DNA from 2 places in the Pusillimonas sp. NJUB218 genome. Region 1 is predicted to be linked to the other one. Evidence: riboswitches for the same ligand, from Rfam matches in the RefSeq annotation. Region 1 holds a riboswitch; the other holds the start of a gene.
The links. A riboswitch is a leader RNA that binds a small molecule or an ion and turns the genes downstream of it on or off. The one in region 1 is predicted to bind thiamine pyrophosphate.

Region 1 (8,662 bases):
TTTAGTGCGGCGCCCAGTTCCTGGGCGCGCTCTCGTAGCAAGGGTTCCAGGCTTTGTTGTGTCATGAACAGCCGACGACTGGGGCTGTACTGCTCAACACCGGCATTCAGGTTGGCAATGTATTGGGCAATTTCCCGGCCGGCCAGCGACTCGACGGCGCTGATGCCGCCATCCGGATCAAACTGCGCTTCAGATGTTTTGCGTACGGCGGCTTCCAGGCCAATGGCTTGAAATGCCTCAAGCGTGCGTAAATGGAAGTGTCCGGCCCGCGGGTGAATGGCCGTCCCCTGATGGCGCTCGATGCAAAGGCACGAAATGCCCTGGTGTGCCAGCATGGCTGCTGCCGACAGCCCGACAAGGCTGCCCCCAACAACAAGAACGTCGGTATGAGTCATAGGAAGTCGAGGTTTTAGTTGAGATGGCTTGACTTTACGTGAGCAGCGCGGCGGTCCGATACTCGATTTCTGTGGGTGCTTGTCAAATTCTGGATCGGGATTAACCCCGATATGTGCCGTTGACGGAGGTGTCATGCTCTATAGTGATTGGGAGGCGAGACGATGGCGTTCGCCTGAATTGACCGATAGACCATTAAACCGTGCGCGCCTGTGCGCAAAAGCAGCTTATGGCCAGCCAAGCAGAGTTTCCGTCCCGCGAGACCCATCGCATCGCTTCTTTGGCGGGTAATCGTCTTGTGGTGTCAAGCGAAGGCCTCGGCTGGCGGCATGTTTACGCATCGTTGGCTACCGAACAATCCTGGTCTGCTACGGTTCCGGCTGTCGATCACCTCTGTCTGGCGTACTGTGTCGCCGGTTCCGCGCATATCAGGCGGCGTCTGCCGGGTACGGGGCAAACGCACTCGGCCGACCTGCGGCCCCGATGTTTCGGCACAATCCCGCCTAACACCGAGTCGCAATGGCAGGTGACTGGCGCGCCGCAGGTCATGCTGCTGTATTTGCGACGGACACTTGTCGAACAGGTTGTTGCCGAGGTGTACGAGGGCGATATGCGTCGCGCTGAAATCAGGCCCATACTGGGTGAGAGCGAGCCGCTGCTGGAGCAACTGGCGCTGGCCGTGTTGTCCGAATTGCGTGCGCCGTCCGGTACGGGCGGTCACCTTTATACCGATGCTCTGGCACACACCATGGCGGTGCAAACTTTATATGCACTGGGGGACGGGGTCATTCGGCAACGGGCGCAAGCTGCGCAAAGTGCACGTATTTCCCGTCAGGGCGTACAGCGCGTGCTCGATTACATTGACACCGCGCTAGATCAGGACTTAAGCCTGGTTGCCCTGGCAGGCGTTGCCGACTATAGCCCTCATTTTTTTGCGCGCGCCTTTAAAAAGCAGGTCGGGCAATCGTTGCACCAGTATGTGGTTCAGCGCCGCATCGAGCGTGCCCGTCACTTATTGCTCAAGTCCGATCAGCCCATCAGTCAGATTGCGCTGCTGACGGGCTTTTCGGGTCAAAGTCATCTCACCAGTGTTTTCCGACGCCTGACAGGGACAACTCCAGCAGAGTTTCGTGCCACCGGTTTGCGTGTTATTTAGCGCGGGAATACAGCTGTTTGCCTTGTTTCACAAACTCTACGGCCTTTTCCTGCATTCCTAGCTGCAAGGCTTTTTCTGCTTCGATACCGCGCCCGGCGGCGTATTCCCGTACATCTTGTGTAATTTTCATGCTGCAAAAATGCGGGCCGCACATCGAGCAGAAGTGCGCGGTTTTCATGGCAGCTTTGGGTAACGTCTGGTCGTGAAAATCGCGTGCAGTGTCGGGGTCAAGGCCCAGGTTGAACTGATCTTCCCAGCGGAACTCGAAGCGCGCCTTGGACAGGGCGTTGTCGCGAATGGCCGCGCCCGGATGCCCTTTAGCCAAGTCGGCAGCGTGTGCCGCAATTTTGTAGGTAATGATGCCGTCCTTGACATCTTTCTTGTTGGGCAATCCAAGGTGTTCTTTGGGTGTGACGTAGCACAGCATGGCGGTACCGTACCAGCCGATCAGTGCGGCGCCAATGCCTGATGTGATGTGGTCATAACCTGGCGCAATGTCGGTCGTCAGGGGGCCAAGCGTATAAAAGGGCGCTTCATGGCAGTGCTTGAGCTGCTCGTCCATGTTTCGTTTGATCAGGTGCATGGGCACATGGCCCGGACCTTCGATCATGACCTGTACGTCGTGCTTCCAGGCAATTTTCGTCAGTTCGCCCAATGTACGTAGTTCGGCAAACTGCGCTTCATCATTGGCGTCGTGAATGGACCCCGGCCGCAAACCGTCCCCCAGCGAGAAGCTGACGTCGTACGCTTTCATGATGTCGCATATCTCTTCGAAGTGCTCGTATAAAAAGCTTTCGCGGTGATGCGCCAGGCACCATTTGGCCATGATCGACCCACCCCGCGAGACAATGCCGGTCAGGCGTTCTGCTGTGAGTGGTATGAAGGGCAGCCGCACGCCGGCATGAATTGTGAAGTAGTCCACCCCTTGCTCGGCTTGCTCGATTAAGGTGTCGCGGAAAATTTCCCACGTCAGTTCCTCGGCCTTTCCGTCTACCTTTTCCAAGGCTTGGTAAAGCGGTACGGTCCCTATCGGTACCGGTGAGTTCCGGATGATCCATTCGCGGGTTTCATGGATATTTTTGCCGGTCGACAAGTCCATGACCGTATCGCCGCCCCAGCGAATGGCCCACGTCATTTTCTCGACTTCCTGTGCAATATCTGATTGCAGTGCCGAATTCCCGATGTTGGCGTTAATTTTCACCAGAAAGTTACGGCCAATGATCATCGGCTCAAGTTCGGGGTGGTTGATGTTGGCCGGAATGATCGCTCGTCCGCGCGCAATCTCGTCGCGTACGAATTCGGGCGTGATGATGGTCGGAATATTGGCACCCAAAGGTGCGCCGGGGTGCTCTCGTGTCAGTTGCCGGTACATGCGTTCGCCCTTGGGGCCGAGTGCCTTCAGGCTGTCCAGGTAGGCATCCCGGCGCAAGTTTTCGCGAATCGCTACGTATTCCATTTCCGGTGTGACAATGCCCTGACGTGCGTAGTGCATTTGCGTCACATTACGTCCGGGTATTGCGCGGCGTGGCAAACGCTTCAAATCAAAGCGTAGCGCTTCTGTCGTTGGGTCTTGGCGGCGGGCCTGACCAAATGCGCTGCTTGGTCCAGGCAAACGCTCAGTGTCATTGCGCTCTTCGATCCATGGCGTTCTGACCTCGGCCAGGCCTCTGCGAATATCAATGATGACGTCCGGATCGGTATAAGGGCCGCTGGTGTCGTACACCGTAATGGGTGGGTTGGCTTCCTCTCCGCCTACGTCGGGCGTGGCGTGTTGAGAAATTTCGCGAAACGGCACGCGGATATCCGGACGGGAACCCGTTTGGTAGATTTTGCGGGCGTTGGGGAAGGCTTGAACAGCGGCCGGGTCGGCGATTGCCGAGGCGGAAAGGGGGGGGAGGGTGGTCATGGTTGCTCCAAAATGACGCTATGGAGCCGAATAGGGAGGCAACGGTACTGAAGGATTTTGCTCCCAGCATCGGCATTATCCGTACTGGTACAAAGGGTTTGTCTCAACCTGCCCGAAGGCAAGTACCCCTGCATGAGCGCGCAGTATAGGAGATTGGTGCAAATTGCGCCAGCCCGCCCGAAGCGTTATGTAGCGTCATCGGAAGACGCGATTGGCTAAAGCCCTTAGCTAGAGATGTGCTGCGTTAACCGGTTCTGACGTTTTGTGTCCAGGTCAGGATGACGTCTTCGATCATGCGTCGTTGCTCTGCCGACAAGGACTGGACGTCGGCTACGCTGATGCGTTCAAAGGGCCAGACTTGAGCTGCGTGGTTCGCCAGACTGTTGTCTTGCAGCGTTAACGCAGAACTGGCCGGGATCTCCATGGCGCCGATGCCTTCTGCCAGCCATGACGGGCTTATCTTCAGTGCGGCGGCCAATTTCAACAACTGTCGTGGGCTGGCGCGCAACCGAGTTTCGTAATTGGAAATTGCGCCCTGAGAGATTTTCGCTGCCTGCGCCAGTTCTTTCTGGGTCAGGTTGCGCAAATTTCGAGCGTGTTTGAGGCGTTCGGCTAAGGTGTTCACAAACGTGATTGAAGCGCCTAGTTCAATCACGTTGGTAATAATTAAAATTACGTATGTGATATTCGGGTAAATTATCGATTAGATTTTTTATTACGTTTCGTGAGGTGTGATCAAAATGTCGTTGCCGTTAATACTTTGGTACGAGCCGAAAGACACGCCAGCCCAGGTCTCCGAGCAAGGTCTGGTGGCGTGTTGCACGACCTTGGGCGCTGCTGGCTTCGAACGGGTCAGCTGTAAGAGCGCATCGCAATTATTGTCAAAAGCGGCCTTAATAGCGCGAAAGCGTGCGCTTGATGACGAAGATAGCAGGCCACGTATGTTTGCCGTGCTGTGCGGCTTGCTGGCCGAAAATGCAGCGTTGGCACACTTGTTGCGCGTAGATTTTCCGCACATGGGTATTGCGGCATTCGTCCCTGACTTGCACGAAGACACTCAACTATTAGCCTTGCAGTCTGGCATTGATATGTATTTCACACCAAATGCGTCCGATCGCCTTGTGGTGGCTGGCGTATTTGCGCTGTTGCGTCGTATGACGGGTAGTGACCCCGCTGCACAGTTGTTCGATGCTCCGCCCGCGTGGCGTTTTACAGAAAATGCCTGGAAATTGGTCAGCCCTGAAGGCCAAGAGGTACCGTTGACCACGACCGAGCGCGCCTTCATGCTGGCGTTGGCATCGTCTGACGAGCGTAGCGCAACACACGAGCAACTGCTGAAAGCCGCAGGCAGTTATTTGGCGGCAGAAGCCGATGGCGCCAAACGCGAACGATTAAGCGTGCTTGTCAGTAGAATGCGTCGCAAGTTTCAGGCTCGAAACCTCGAGTTGCCAGTGCGCTCTTTACACGGCTCGGGCTATATGTTTGTGGGGCCGATGGCGTAATCAGTTGTTATTGGCCGACCTACGATTGCCGCAAAAACACCATATTGTCACGATGCATCAGTTCGGCATCCGACATGCTGCCGAGAATTTCGGCAATGCGTGCGGTGGGCTGGCGCATGATGCGCCGGGTGTCAGTGGCCGAATAATTGATCAGGCCTCGCCCGCATTCGCGTCCTTGCTGGTCGATACAGGCCACGACATCACCCCGTTCGAAATCACCGTCGACATGAATGACGCCAATTGGCAGGAGGCTTTTGCGACCACTGGTCAAGGCTTTGACTGCGCCGTCGTCAAGCGTGACTTTGCCGCGCAGCCGAAGATGATTGGCAATCCAGCGCTGACGCGCGGATCTGACCGGGAGCAGGGCGCGTAGTTCACTGCCTATACGTTCGCCGTTGGCAAGCCGCTGCAAGACGTGCGGCTCGCGCCCTGACGCAATGATGGTGTGGGCGCCGCTATTGGCGGCGCGGCGCGCTGCCATTACTTTGGTCAGCATGCCGCCTGTTCCGATGCCGCTGCCGGCGCCGCCGGCCATGGCTTCCAGTGCTGGGTCTCCGGCTTGTGCGACCTGAATCAGTTCGGCTTCGGGGTTTTTGCGCGGGTCGGCGCTGAACAGACCGGCCTGATCAGTAAGAATGATCAGCGCGTCGGCTTCGATAAGATTGGTAACGAGTGCGCCCAATGTGTCGTTGTCACCAAACCGAATTTCATCGGTGACGACGGTGTCATTTTCGTTGACGATGGGCACCACACCCAGCGACAGCAAGGTATATAGCGTTGTCCGCGCGTTCAGGTAGCGCTCGCGGTCGGCCAGGTCTTCGTGGGTGAGCAGAATTTGTGCCGTGCGAATGCCATGACGTGCGAAGGCAACTTCGTAGGCTTGTACCAGACCCATTTGGCCAACTGCCGCAGCCGCCTGAAGCTCGTGCATGGCTTGCGGGCGCTTGGCCCAACCCAAGCGTGCCATACCTTCGGCGATGGCGCCGCTGGACACCAGCACAACCTCGCGCCCTTGCTGGTGCAGGGCGGCGATTTGCGCGGCCCATTCACCGACGGCAACCAGGTCGATGCCTCGCCCTTCGTTGGTGACCAGGGAAGAGCCGACTTTGGCAACAATACGTTTCGATTTGGCGACGACTGAGGTCTCGGAAGACATGGCTGAAACTGAAGGTAAAGGGGAAGCGATAGGGAGTCAGGAGGCGTCGGGCGTGTCGACCGGGCCGCGTGTGTCGTCGAAGCGAGGGTCTTCAGCAACATACGAACCATCGGCCTTGTCGGACGCCGTATTGGCGCGCTGTCGCTCTTCGTCGAGCCAGTCTTGCAGTGCCCAGATCAGGTCTTGCGTGCCTTCACCGGTAAGTGCAGAAATGGCAAATACCGGGCCTTTCCAGTCAAGCGCCTTGCAAATGCGTTTCTTGACGTCTTCGGGGTCAGCCACCATGTCGAGCTTGTTCAGGACAAGCCAGCGGGGTTTCTCGTAAAGCGTCTGGTCGTACTTGCGAAGCTCTTCGACAATGGCCTGGGCGCCCTCTACGGCAGGGCCGACGGGATCGATGTCGGGGTCGGGCGAGGAGACGTCGACCAGATGCAACAGCACTCGTGTGCGGGACAAATGGCGCAAGAATAAATGCCCCAGCCCGGCGCCCTCGGAGGCGCCTTCAATGAGGCCAGGGATATCGGCAATAACGAAACTGCGTGATTCGGACGTGCGAACGACCCCCAGATTAGGGTGCAGTGTTGTAAATGGGTAGTCGGCAATTTTGGGACGCGCGTTTGAAACCCGGCTGATGAAGGTGGATTTACCGGCATTAGGCAAACCCAGCAGGCCGACGTCGGCCAATACTTTGAGCTCGAAACGCAGGCGGCGCTGCTGGCCTTCTTGACCGTAGGTGAATTGCTTGGGCGCGCGATTGGTGCTGGACTTGAAGTGCAGGTTACCTTTGCCGCCGTCGCCGCCAGCCGCCAGTGTGACTTGCTGGTTGTGACGGTCGAGGTCGAATAATTGCTCGCCTGTGTCAGCGTCAAAAATTGTGGTGCCGACAGGGACGCGCAAGGTGATGTCGGGGGCAGCTGCGCCGTACTGGTCAGACCCGCGGCCGTTTTCACCATTTTTGGCGCGATGCAGACGCGAATAGCGGAAGTCGATAAGGGTATTGATGTTGCGGTCGGCAATGGCATAAATACTGCCGCCACGCCCGCCGTCACCGCCGTCAGGCCCACCCCTTGGGATGAACTTTTCGCGGCGAAAGCTCGCGGCGCCGTTACCGCCTTTGCCGGCAATAACTTCGATGGTGGCTTCGTCTACGAATTTCATGGGGCCCGTCGCTTAAAAATTAAGAGGATATTCTAAAACAAAAAGCCCTACCGGCTGGTAGGGCTTTGCGCGCAAGATTGCAGAGCTTAGTCAGCCGATACAACCGATACGGTGCGCTTGTTCAGTGCGCCTTTAACGGCGAACTTTACTTGGCCGTCGACCAGCGAGTACAGCGTGTGGTCTTTACCAATACCGACGTTGACGCCGGGGTGGAATTGCGTACCACGCTGGCGAACAATGATGGAGCCGGCGTTAATTGCCTGACCACCGTAAACTTTTACACCCAGTCGTTTCGATTCTGAATCGCGACCGTTCCGCGTTGAGCCGCCGCCTTTCTTTTGTGCCATGTTTAGCTCCTGATGACCTTATCCGAAATTACACGTTGACTGTGTCAATGCGCAGTTCGGTGTAGTTTTGACGATGGCCTTGACGCTTTTGATAGTGCTTGCGACGGCGCATTTTGAAGATTTTTACCTTGTCGTGCCGACCTTGCGCAAGAACAGTTGCCTTGACCACGGCACCGGCGACTAATGGCGTACCAATTTTAAGCTGGTCGCCTTCACCTACCGACAATACCTGGTCTAGCGAGATTTCTTGCCCGATGTCTGCTGGTATCTGTTCTACCTTGAGTTTTTGGCCAGCGACAACACGATACTGTTTGCCACCGGTTTTTATGACCGCGTACATGTGGGAATACCTCAAAAAAATATCTTGGCAAAATGCCAAGCTGGCTATTATGGCTTAAAAAACCGTTTGAAGTCAACAGCTAAGGGCGGGCAAGGGTGTGCCCGGCGCCCTGGCTGTTGTGTTTTGGGCAACGTGCAAACTTACGAACGGTAGTCGGCGTTGATGCTGACATAGTCGTGCGAGAAGTCGCAGGTGTAGACCGTTTCGGTGACGTTGCCTCTGCCCAGTGCGATGCGTACTGCGATTTCGGCCTCTTTCATGATGCGTTGGCCGTCTGCTTCGACGTAATCGGGGTGCCGTTGGCCATTGCTGGCCACCAGAACGTCGCCTAGCCACAGGTTGACACCACCGACATCCAGGTCAGTAATGCCGGCATAGCCGATAGCCGCCAAAATACGGCCCAAGTTTGGGTCACTGGCGTAAAACGCCGTTTTTACCAAGGGCGAATGGGCAACGGCGTAAGCTACTTTGAGGGCCTCGTCGGTGTTGCTTGCGCCTTCAACCCGGATTGTCATGAATTTGGTGGCGCCTTCGGCATCACGCACGATTTTTTGGGCCAGGTCGAGGGCGGCTTCGGCCAATGCCTGGTAAAGCGCGGGATAGGCGGGGTGCTCGCGTGAGTCGATAGACAGCCCGCACTGGCCCGTGGCCATGACAATGAACGAATCATTGGTCGAGGTGTCGCCATCGACAGTGATGCGGTT
Region 2 (8,662 bases), on a different contig from region 1:
ATATACTGAAAAGTTATCAAAAAAATATTAAAACCATGGCCTACCTGCTAGCACTCGACCAAGGCACATCAAGTTCGCGCAGTATTATATTCGACTTATCAGGTGGCCTCATCGCCATTGAGCAATCTGAGCTGCTGCCCGCAACACCCAAACCCGATCAGGTTGAACATGATCCTCAGCGCCTTTGGCACACCCAACTTGAAACGGCCAAGAAGGTCATTGCAAAAGCAAATATCAGGCCGCAAGACATATTAGCCATCGGCATTACGAACCAACGCGAAACAGTCGTTGCGTGGGATACGCGCAACGGAACACCGCTTTGTCCCGCTATCGTTTGGCAAGACCGACGCACACAAGCCCGGTGTCAGCAACTTATTAACGCCGGGTACGAAACAGCCATATCGAACGCAACCGGACTACGTCTCGATGCCTACTTTTCGGCAACGAAAATGCAATGGATGCTTGAAAACATCCCCGATGCAAAACGATGCGCCGAGGCTGGGCACCTTGCACTTGGTACTGTCGACAGTTGGCTGTTGTGGCAACTGACCCGGGGCAAGTCCTTTGCAACAGATGTCAGTAATGCGTCGCGCACGCTACTGTTCAATATACATACGGGCCAATGGGACACCGACTTACTCGCCTTGTTCGGCATCAACGCCCAATCACTACCCGCTGTGCTGCCCTCCAGCGGTTTATTCGGCCACACCCACAAAGACTGGTTCGGCGCAGAAATCCCAATATTCGGGGTTGCCGGCGATCAGCAAAGCGCCCTGTTTGGCCAAGCATGCTTTTCAGACGGCATGGCCAAAAACACCTATGGCACCGGCTGCTTTGCCCTGATGCATACCGGCACAACCCCCAAGCCATCCGCCAACGGCCTAATCACGACCCGGGCTGCGCAACCCTCGGCCCAACCCATGTTCGCGCTTGAAGGCAGCGTATTTGTCGGCGGCGCCATTGTGCAGTGGCTGCGCGATGGTCTGAATGCCTTCGAGCGTAGCGCCGACATTGAAGCCTTGGCGAGCAGTGTCGACACCGCGGGCGGCGTTACCGTCGTGCCGGCTTTTTCGGGGCTGGGCGCGCCCTACTGGCAACCCGACGCCCGGGGAACAATTACCGGGCTGACGCGCGGCACGACCTTGGCGCATATTGCTCGGGCTGCCCTAGAAAGCATCGCTTTTCAAAGCACGGCGCTATTGCTGGCCATGAGCCGCGATACAACCCAGCAAGGCGGGCTGCCTCTTTCCGAACTCAGGGTCGACGGCGGCGCCAGTGCAAATAACTTGCTGATGCAGTTTCAGGCTGACTTGCTTGGTATCCCTGTCATCAGGCCAGCCGTGACCGAAACCACGGCCCTTGGTGCGGCCTGGTTGGCCGGCCTGGGGTGTGGCGCCTACACCTCACAAAACGAACTGACCCAGCTCTGGAAACCAGAACGTGTATTCACGCCAGGCATTTCGACGTCTCAGGCGCAGGCCTTAATGCAACAATGGGAACACGCTGTTCGCCAAGCCTGCGTGCCGCAATAAACAAAAAAACTCATTACACATGCCACTGCCCGCGCCCACCGTTTTACCTAAAAAATCAAAAGTCGCCCACGATGGTTACAGCGCAGACGATGCGTTCACGTGGTTCTCACAAGGTGGCACCCTCATATGGGAGGGCGACTACCACCAGGCACGTCAGTTACTTACCGCAGTCGCCAAACGTATCGACAAAAGGCGCAAGGCCAAACCCGACGATGCCGCCCTGTCACCCAAAGACGCCTTCAATCGTTACCGGCAAGCACAATCCCGGCGCGCCGAACTGCTCAACCGCCTGCTAGTGCCGGTCGGCCCGGGCTATACCGTATCGCTAAGGCGCGCCCCCGACATCGTCGAAGCCTGCCAAGCAGCATTCGAACCGCTTTCAAACGACGCACTAATCCCCCTGAGGCAAATTCTGGGTGCGCTCAGCGCCTACGAGTGGCGTAAGAAAGGCGTCGCCATCGAGGGTCTACCCGAACCTTTGCATGTTCATTACGGGGTGTTCTCGCCCATACGGGGCGAGTACCTGGACCTGATCCGAACAACGCCTCTTCCACAGGGCGCATGCCGTGCACTTGATTTAGGCACGGGCAGCGGCGTCATCGCGCTACTTTTAGCCCAACGGGGCATCGAACACGTCGATGCCACCGACAACAATCCCGTTGCCCTGGCTTGTGCAACCGAAAACATCCAGCGCCAGGGGCTTGCAGGCCGCGTCAATGTCATCGCCAACGAAGGCTACCCCGACAACACTTACGACCTGGTTGTTTGCAACCCACCCTGGCTTCCCGGTCGGCCGACATCAGCGCTCGAAACTGCGGTCTACGATCCAGACAGCCAAATGCTCAAGTGGTTTTTACAGGGGCTGTGCCAACACCTGGCGCCAAATGGCGAGGGCTGGCTGGTTATGTCGGACCTTGCCGAGCATCTGGGCCTGCGCGCGCCCGGAGCCATTGAACAATGGGCCGCCGATGCAGGCCTTGCTGTCTCGGCACACCACGACACACGCCCTCGTCACGCCAAGGCCTTTGACGCCCACGATGCACTGCACGCGGCACGGGCCAAAGAAGTGACGCGACTTTGGCGCTTTCGGGTCGCGTAAGCGCGACACAAACCCGTTACACTAGGGCTCGCAGCCCAGGCCTGTGTGTAGGGGCCAGCCAAATTTTATGCACTGAGCCAAAAATGAAGCAAAAGATACTTGTCCCGCTCGCGGTTTTTCTGGTTGTGTTGGTCGCACTGACCTTTGGAGAAACCATAGGGCACGAACTCTTGTTATGGATCGAGGACTTAACCGGGTTAGTGCTGCATAATTTTGCCGATGTGTTTCGCGCCGTCCAACAATATATTGACCAAAACACCTCAAAAATTCTTATCGCACTGGTGGTGACCGTACCCATTAGCATTTGGCTGTTGCGCAACCATGGGCAAGCACTTGCCAAACGCACAAGCCAACGCAAAATAGCCATCGTGCTAGCGGTGTTTTTAGGCTGGCTGGGCGCCCATCGTTTTTACCTGGGCCAGATCGGCTGGGGTATTGTTTACCTGATCATTTTCTGGGTCTTCACACCATTGGTCGTCATCATTGGTCTTATCGATGCCATTCGTTATTTTTTTATGACCGAAGAAGAGTTCGCCCCGCTGCGTCAATAAACTCTGGCAAACCCCGATACATTTCTGACAACAATATCTATACAGTGTGTGTCCGTCTTGATTAAACGACACAGCAAAGGGCCAGCCATGATTATGGTTTTACCGTTCATCACACTTGCCATCACCATCTGGCTAAGCATGGCTGGTCGCCGTGCGGCTTGTATATGGGCGTGGGCCATTAGTTTTGCTATTTTTGTCGCCTGGTGCGACTTCCACATGACCGACCCGCTCGGTCTATCGTTGTAAGGCGGCCCCATGAGAAGTTATCAGGCCAGCGCCGCGTTTACGCTTCCACGGTTTCTTAACACGCTTGGGTTAGCAGGCATTTGCGCCGTGCTGTGCTTTGCCTTTGCGTGGCAGTTCGCCTACAACGAACTCCCCTGCCCGCTGTGTCTTTTACAGCGCGTTGCATTCATCCTTGTTGGCGTAGGGTTTTTGCTCAACGCCCGGTTCGGCTCGTCGCCACTGCACTATGGGGCGATTATTTTGTCGGCACTGGGTGGCGCCTTTGCTGCCGGCCGGCAAACGCTGCTGCATATCGGCCCCGGCGATGCCGGCTATGGCAGCCCGTTTTTGGGCCTGCATTTTTATACCTGGGCGTTTGTCGCCTTCGTGTTAATCATTGTTTTTTGCGCACTGCTTTTAATGATCGACCGCGCTCAAAGCGTATTGTCCAGTAGTGCCTCGCCTAACTTTTTTGTTCGGTTGATCATGTGGGTTTTTTTGTTGCTGGTAGTGGCAAATGGCGTATCTACACTTTTAGAATGCGGCTTTGGCGCATGCCCCGACAACCCAACCCACTACTTGTGGCTTAAATGAACCCGATAACGATGAAGGTCAGCATGGAAACAAAAACTGCACGACTCACCGTACTGCTAGACCCAAGAAAAAAAGAAGCTTTCGAACAACTCTGTGCCAGCCAGGACCTGACATCGTCACAAGTTGTTCGGCAGCTCATTCGGGGTTATTTGGCCGAGCACGGTGTTAATTATCTGGCCGAAACAGATCCGCCAAAGAAGACACCACACTAACTCCTGTTAACGACTGCAAACCCATTTTTTTGATTTTTTCGCCAACACGTGCGTTGGCTTCCGCTAGCAAAACGTTTGCCCCCTCAGCCGTCATGCGGCGCACCTGACCCTCCAAGGCATGCAAGCCCGTGGCATCGATAAAGGGCACCCGCCCCAGCCGAATCACGATCGTTTCGCCCGCCACCGGCTTATGCCCCAAGAAACCGTCGGCAAAGGTATCAGAGGCGCCATAAAACAAAGGCCCCTCAACCGAATAAACGTGCACACCAGGCAGCACCCGAGACTCGGCAACCCCGAAATCGCGCGCCAATTGAGCCGACGATTGCCGCGTCACCGTTACGCTGTCGGCCATGCGTCGTAAAAAATGCAACATGGCCACCACCACACCAATATTCACTGCCACCACCAGGTCGGCAAACACCGTCAGTGCAAATGTCAGCAGCAAAATAGCCACGTCGGCCCGTGGCGCGCGCTTCACCAAACGCACAAAATGAGGCAGCTCACTCATGTTCCAGGCCACGACAAACAATATTGCCGCCAACGTGGCCAACGGTACATTTTTTGCATACGGTGCCAAAAACAAGATAATCAGCACCAGCGTGATGCAATGGACAATACCGGACAGCGGGCTGTTGCCCCCATTACGGATATTGGTTGCCGTACGAGCGATGGCCCCCGTTGCCGCAAAACCACCGAACAAAGGAGCCGCCATATTGGCCAAGCCCTGCCCGATCAATTCTTGGTTGGAGTTATGACGCGACCCGGACATCCCGTCGGCGACGACAGCAGAGAGCAAAGACTCGATGGCACCGAGCATGGCAATAGCAAACGCCGGGCCAATCAGTTCGACCATACGCAGCAATGTAATGTCGGGCCACTCAAATGTGGGTAACCCACGCGGTAGCTCTCCGAAAACACTGCCAATAGTTGGTACCCCTTGAAACTGAAACACCGACTGCAGTGCCGTCATGCCCACCAGCGCAACCAACGGACCAGGTATTTTTGAAAAGCGGGGTACCCGTGGAATGACCAACAATAAAGCCAGCGATACAACACCGAAAAGCGTTGCAACCGGACTTAAACTGGGCAGGGCCTGCAACATCTGCAACACTTTCTGGTGAAAGTGGCCCTCGGGCGTTATGGGCAAACCGAAGAAGTCTTTCCATTGGCCAACCCAAATAATGACACCGATACCCGCGGTAAAGCCAACGATAACGGGCTGTGGGATAAACCGGATGACGGCCCCCAATCGGGCGACCCCCAGTAAAAGCAAAATTACCCCGGCCATCAGGGTGGCAATCTGCAAGCCTTGAATGCCATGAGTGGCCACAATGCCAGACAAAATAACAATGAAAGCCCCCGTCGGGCCAGCTATCTGGACGCGACTTCCACCAAAGACAGAGACGAGCAAGCCGGCAACAATGGCCGTGTACAAGCCCTGCTCGGGTTTGACGCCACTGGCTATTGCAAACGCCATGGCCAGTGGCAAGGCCACCACGCCCACAATGACGCCGGCAACGATATTGGGCAACCAGTGAGACCGGCCAAGTAGCCCTGCACGATAAGCCTCAAGCAATGCAAACATGGCCCCTCCGCCACAAAACAAGTTGAACCCAGATCCAAATTATTATAATTAGATGATAATGAAATTACCCTAAAAAGGCGGTTGAAAGGCTTTATTGCATGAAACCGTCCCATGTCTGCCACCAACCCTGCACAGATTTAACTTCATAGCGACGAAAAAAACTACAATGTTTAGCTTGTTAATTCTTAACCCGAGACAACAGTGAGAAAAGTAGTCGCCGGCAAACTGCATGGCATTCGTGTCACAGGCGCCGATCTTGAATACCACGGCTCTATTACGCTTGACCCCGACCACTGCGAAGCAGCGGGCATTTTGCCTATGGAGTTTGTAGACATCTGGAACAAGCACTCAGGTGCGCGTATCAGCACCTACGTCATTTATGGCGAACGGGGCTCGCAATGTTGCATTTTGAATGGCGCAGCGGCCCGCACCTGCCAAAAAGGTGACGAAATCATCATTTGCAATGCGGTTTACGTGACCGAGCAAGAGCTTGAACACATCAAGCCCGTCGTACTGACCTTCCACCCCGACAACTCCATCAACGAACGCCTGGGCTACGACGTCAGCCGCGACGAGCACAATCGTCTGGCATTCAACATCATCAAATTCGACTAGGCTGGCTTTTTTACGCAGAACCAGTACAATTTGGCGCTTCGCTAGGGGTGCCGCTTTTTGCGGCTGAGATAGTCCCTTTGAACCTGTTGAGATAATCCTCGCGCAGGAAAGCGACGTCATCGCTGACATCCGAAGTCCATCCGATTTTCAGTCAGCCTGTTTGTCGCCCCTGCATTTTTTGGGTCTGCCATGACAAACAGTTCTACGCCTCATAATCAGGCGCTTACACCTATACCTCAATCCGACCGCGTTTTTGGCTGGCATGAACATGCCTCGCTCTGGTTCAGCCTGGGGGTCGGGCTGCTGGTGATGCAGGTGGGTGCCTACCTTGTACCCGCTATTGGCACCAAAGATGCCGTAATGGCGATTTTGCTGGGTTCGATTGTGGGCTCGGGCTTGCTGGCTTGGGTGGCCCGAACCGGATGCAACTCGGGGCTTTCCAGCGCGGGGCTAATCCACTGCACCTACGGCAACGCGTTTGCCCGCCTGCCCGTCTTGCTCAACATCATTCAACTTCTGGGTTGGACAACATTCGAGCTCGTCATCATGCGCGAAGGCACCACCGCCATTACCCGGCAGGCCTTTGGCATTGATCTAGGCGGGTCGCTCGGCATCGTGCTGGTGACCTTGTTCTGGGGCGCTATCCTGATGGCACTGCTCGCGGGCTCGATGATTACGCTTGTTCGCAAGTTCATCAGCCGCTTCGGCCTACCCCTGGTTGTGCTGTCGCTTATCTGGTTAAGCTGGCAATTTTTGGGGCAATTGCAAACTCAGGGCTTCGAGGCCATGTGGAACCGACAAGGCAACGGTTCGATGAGCATGTTCTCTGCCATGGATCTTGTCATTGCCATGCCGGTGTCATGGCTGCCCCTGGTGGCAGACTATGCCCGCCACGGTCGCAGCGGCCGAGGCGCCATGGGCGGCACATGGCTGGGCTACACCGTTGCCAATATCTGGTGTTACGCGTTGGGTGTCGTTGTGGTCAGCGTTGCCGAACCCAACACCAGCCTGGTCAGCGCTCTGCTGCTGGCGCAAGGTGGTCTGATCGCACTCGGCCTGATCATGATCGACGAACTCGACAACGCCTACGGCGACCTATACTCGGGCTCGGTCTCCACACACAGCCTGATGCCGCGCTGGAGTATTCGCCGGTGGGGCTTGACGCTTGCCGTCGTCAGCATGGTGCTGGCCACCCTGCTGCCCATGCACACTCTCGAACCTTTCTTGCTGATGTTGAGCTCGATATTTGTGCCGTTGTACGGCGTTATTCTGGGACGCCAGGGCTTTGTAAAGTCTGAATTGCGCCCGGATGGTCGGGCCATCGACTGGACAGCCGCCGCATTGTGGCTCCTGGGAATCGCCTGCTACCACGGCATTGGCGAATGGGCACCCGGGTACGGCTCGGCGTTACCCACGCTGGCCATTACCTTTGCACTGGCTGCGCTGACCCGAAAATAGGGTAAGGCTTCGACAAACAGACCTTGCGCGACGTTAAGGCTTGCTGGAGCATACGTGGCCAGTCACGGCAATTGATAAGTGGATGAATGTAATATGTCTGAACTGCTGAACCTACTGGACGCTAACGCTTTGAAGATGCTGCTGGCCATTTTTTTCGTGCTGGCACTGTCCGCATGGGCAGGAAGCGCAGTCAGCCGCCGCCAGCGCAAGGCGGACCCTGCCAAGGACGAAGGCCTCAAGATTGTGCTGGGCGCTACGCTGTCGCTGTTTGGCCTGCTGATGGGCTTTTTGCTGTCGTTTGCCATCAGCGGCTACAACACGCGCGTGAGCGCCGAGGAAAACGAAGCCATGGCGCTGGCTAATGCCTTCCAGCGCACCACCTTGCTGCCCACGATCAGCGCCCAGCAACAGGCCGAAACTCTGCTGGAAGAGTATCTGGTCTCACGCATTGCGTTCTACCATGCAGCGGATGAAGCCCAGCGCGCTGCATTACGCATGCAGTCAATTCAGTTGCAGACCAAGATGTGGAATTTTGTGAGCGAGGCGGCCAAGAAGGCGCCGAACCCGGTGTCCGTATCACTAGTCGAAGCCTGCGGTCAGCTTTACATCACACAGCAAAAGACCATGGCAAGCTGGCGCCACCAGATTCCGATGACGGCATGGCTGATCCTGATTGTGTTTGGCGTGTGTTCCCACTTCCTGATCGGCTACCACATGCGCGCCGGCAGCCAGGCCTGGCTGCTGGTCGTACCCTTTGTGACGGCCCTGGCCTTGTTCATGATTTCAGAAAT

Region 2: another riboswitch for thiamine pyrophosphate. It lies ahead of CHR62_RS09780 (cytosine permease); the one in region 1 lies ahead of thiC (phosphomethylpyrimidine synthase ThiC).

Annotation. Positions count from the first base shown of each region.
Region 1 is NZ_NQMK01000007.1:105,909-114,570, reverse strand. Features, by position in the region: gene CHR62_RS10400 (FAD-dependent monooxygenase) at 1-395, opposite strand, end outside; gene CHR62_RS10395 (AraC family transcriptional regulator) at 623-1,549, shown strand; gene thiC (phosphomethylpyrimidine synthase ThiC) at 1,542-3,455, opposite strand; TPP riboswitch at 3,500-3,595, opposite strand; gene CHR62_RS10385 (helix-turn-helix domain-containing protein) at 3,700-4,080, opposite strand; gene CHR62_RS10380 (helix-turn-helix domain-containing protein) at 4,196-4,957, shown strand; gene proB (glutamate 5-kinase) at 4,977-6,113, opposite strand; gene obgE (GTPase ObgE) at 6,150-7,271, opposite strand; gene rpmA (50S ribosomal protein L27) at 7,358-7,618, opposite strand; gene rplU (50S ribosomal protein L21) at 7,647-7,958, opposite strand; gene argJ (bifunctional glutamate N-acetyltransferase/amino-acid acetyltransferase ArgJ) at 8,099-8,662, opposite strand, start outside.
Region 2 is NZ_NQMK01000006.1:193,933-202,594, forward strand. Features, by position in the region: gene glpK (glycerol kinase GlpK) at 36-1,532, shown strand; gene CHR62_RS09750 (class I SAM-dependent methyltransferase) at 1,552-2,631, shown strand; gene CHR62_RS09755 (TM2 domain-containing protein) at 2,715-3,182, shown strand; gene CHR62_RS15695 (DUF5993 family protein) at 3,270-3,428, shown strand; gene CHR62_RS09760 (disulfide bond formation protein B) at 3,438-4,001, shown strand; gene CHR62_RS09765 (ribbon-helix-helix protein, CopG family) at 4,025-4,213, shown strand; gene CHR62_RS09770 (SulP family inorganic anion transporter) at 4,167-5,798, opposite strand; gene panD (aspartate 1-decarboxylase) at 6,000-6,413, shown strand; TPP riboswitch at 6,447-6,539, shown strand; gene CHR62_RS09780 (cytosine permease) at 6,603-7,871, shown strand; gene CHR62_RS09785 (hypothetical protein) at 7,965-8,662, shown strand, end outside.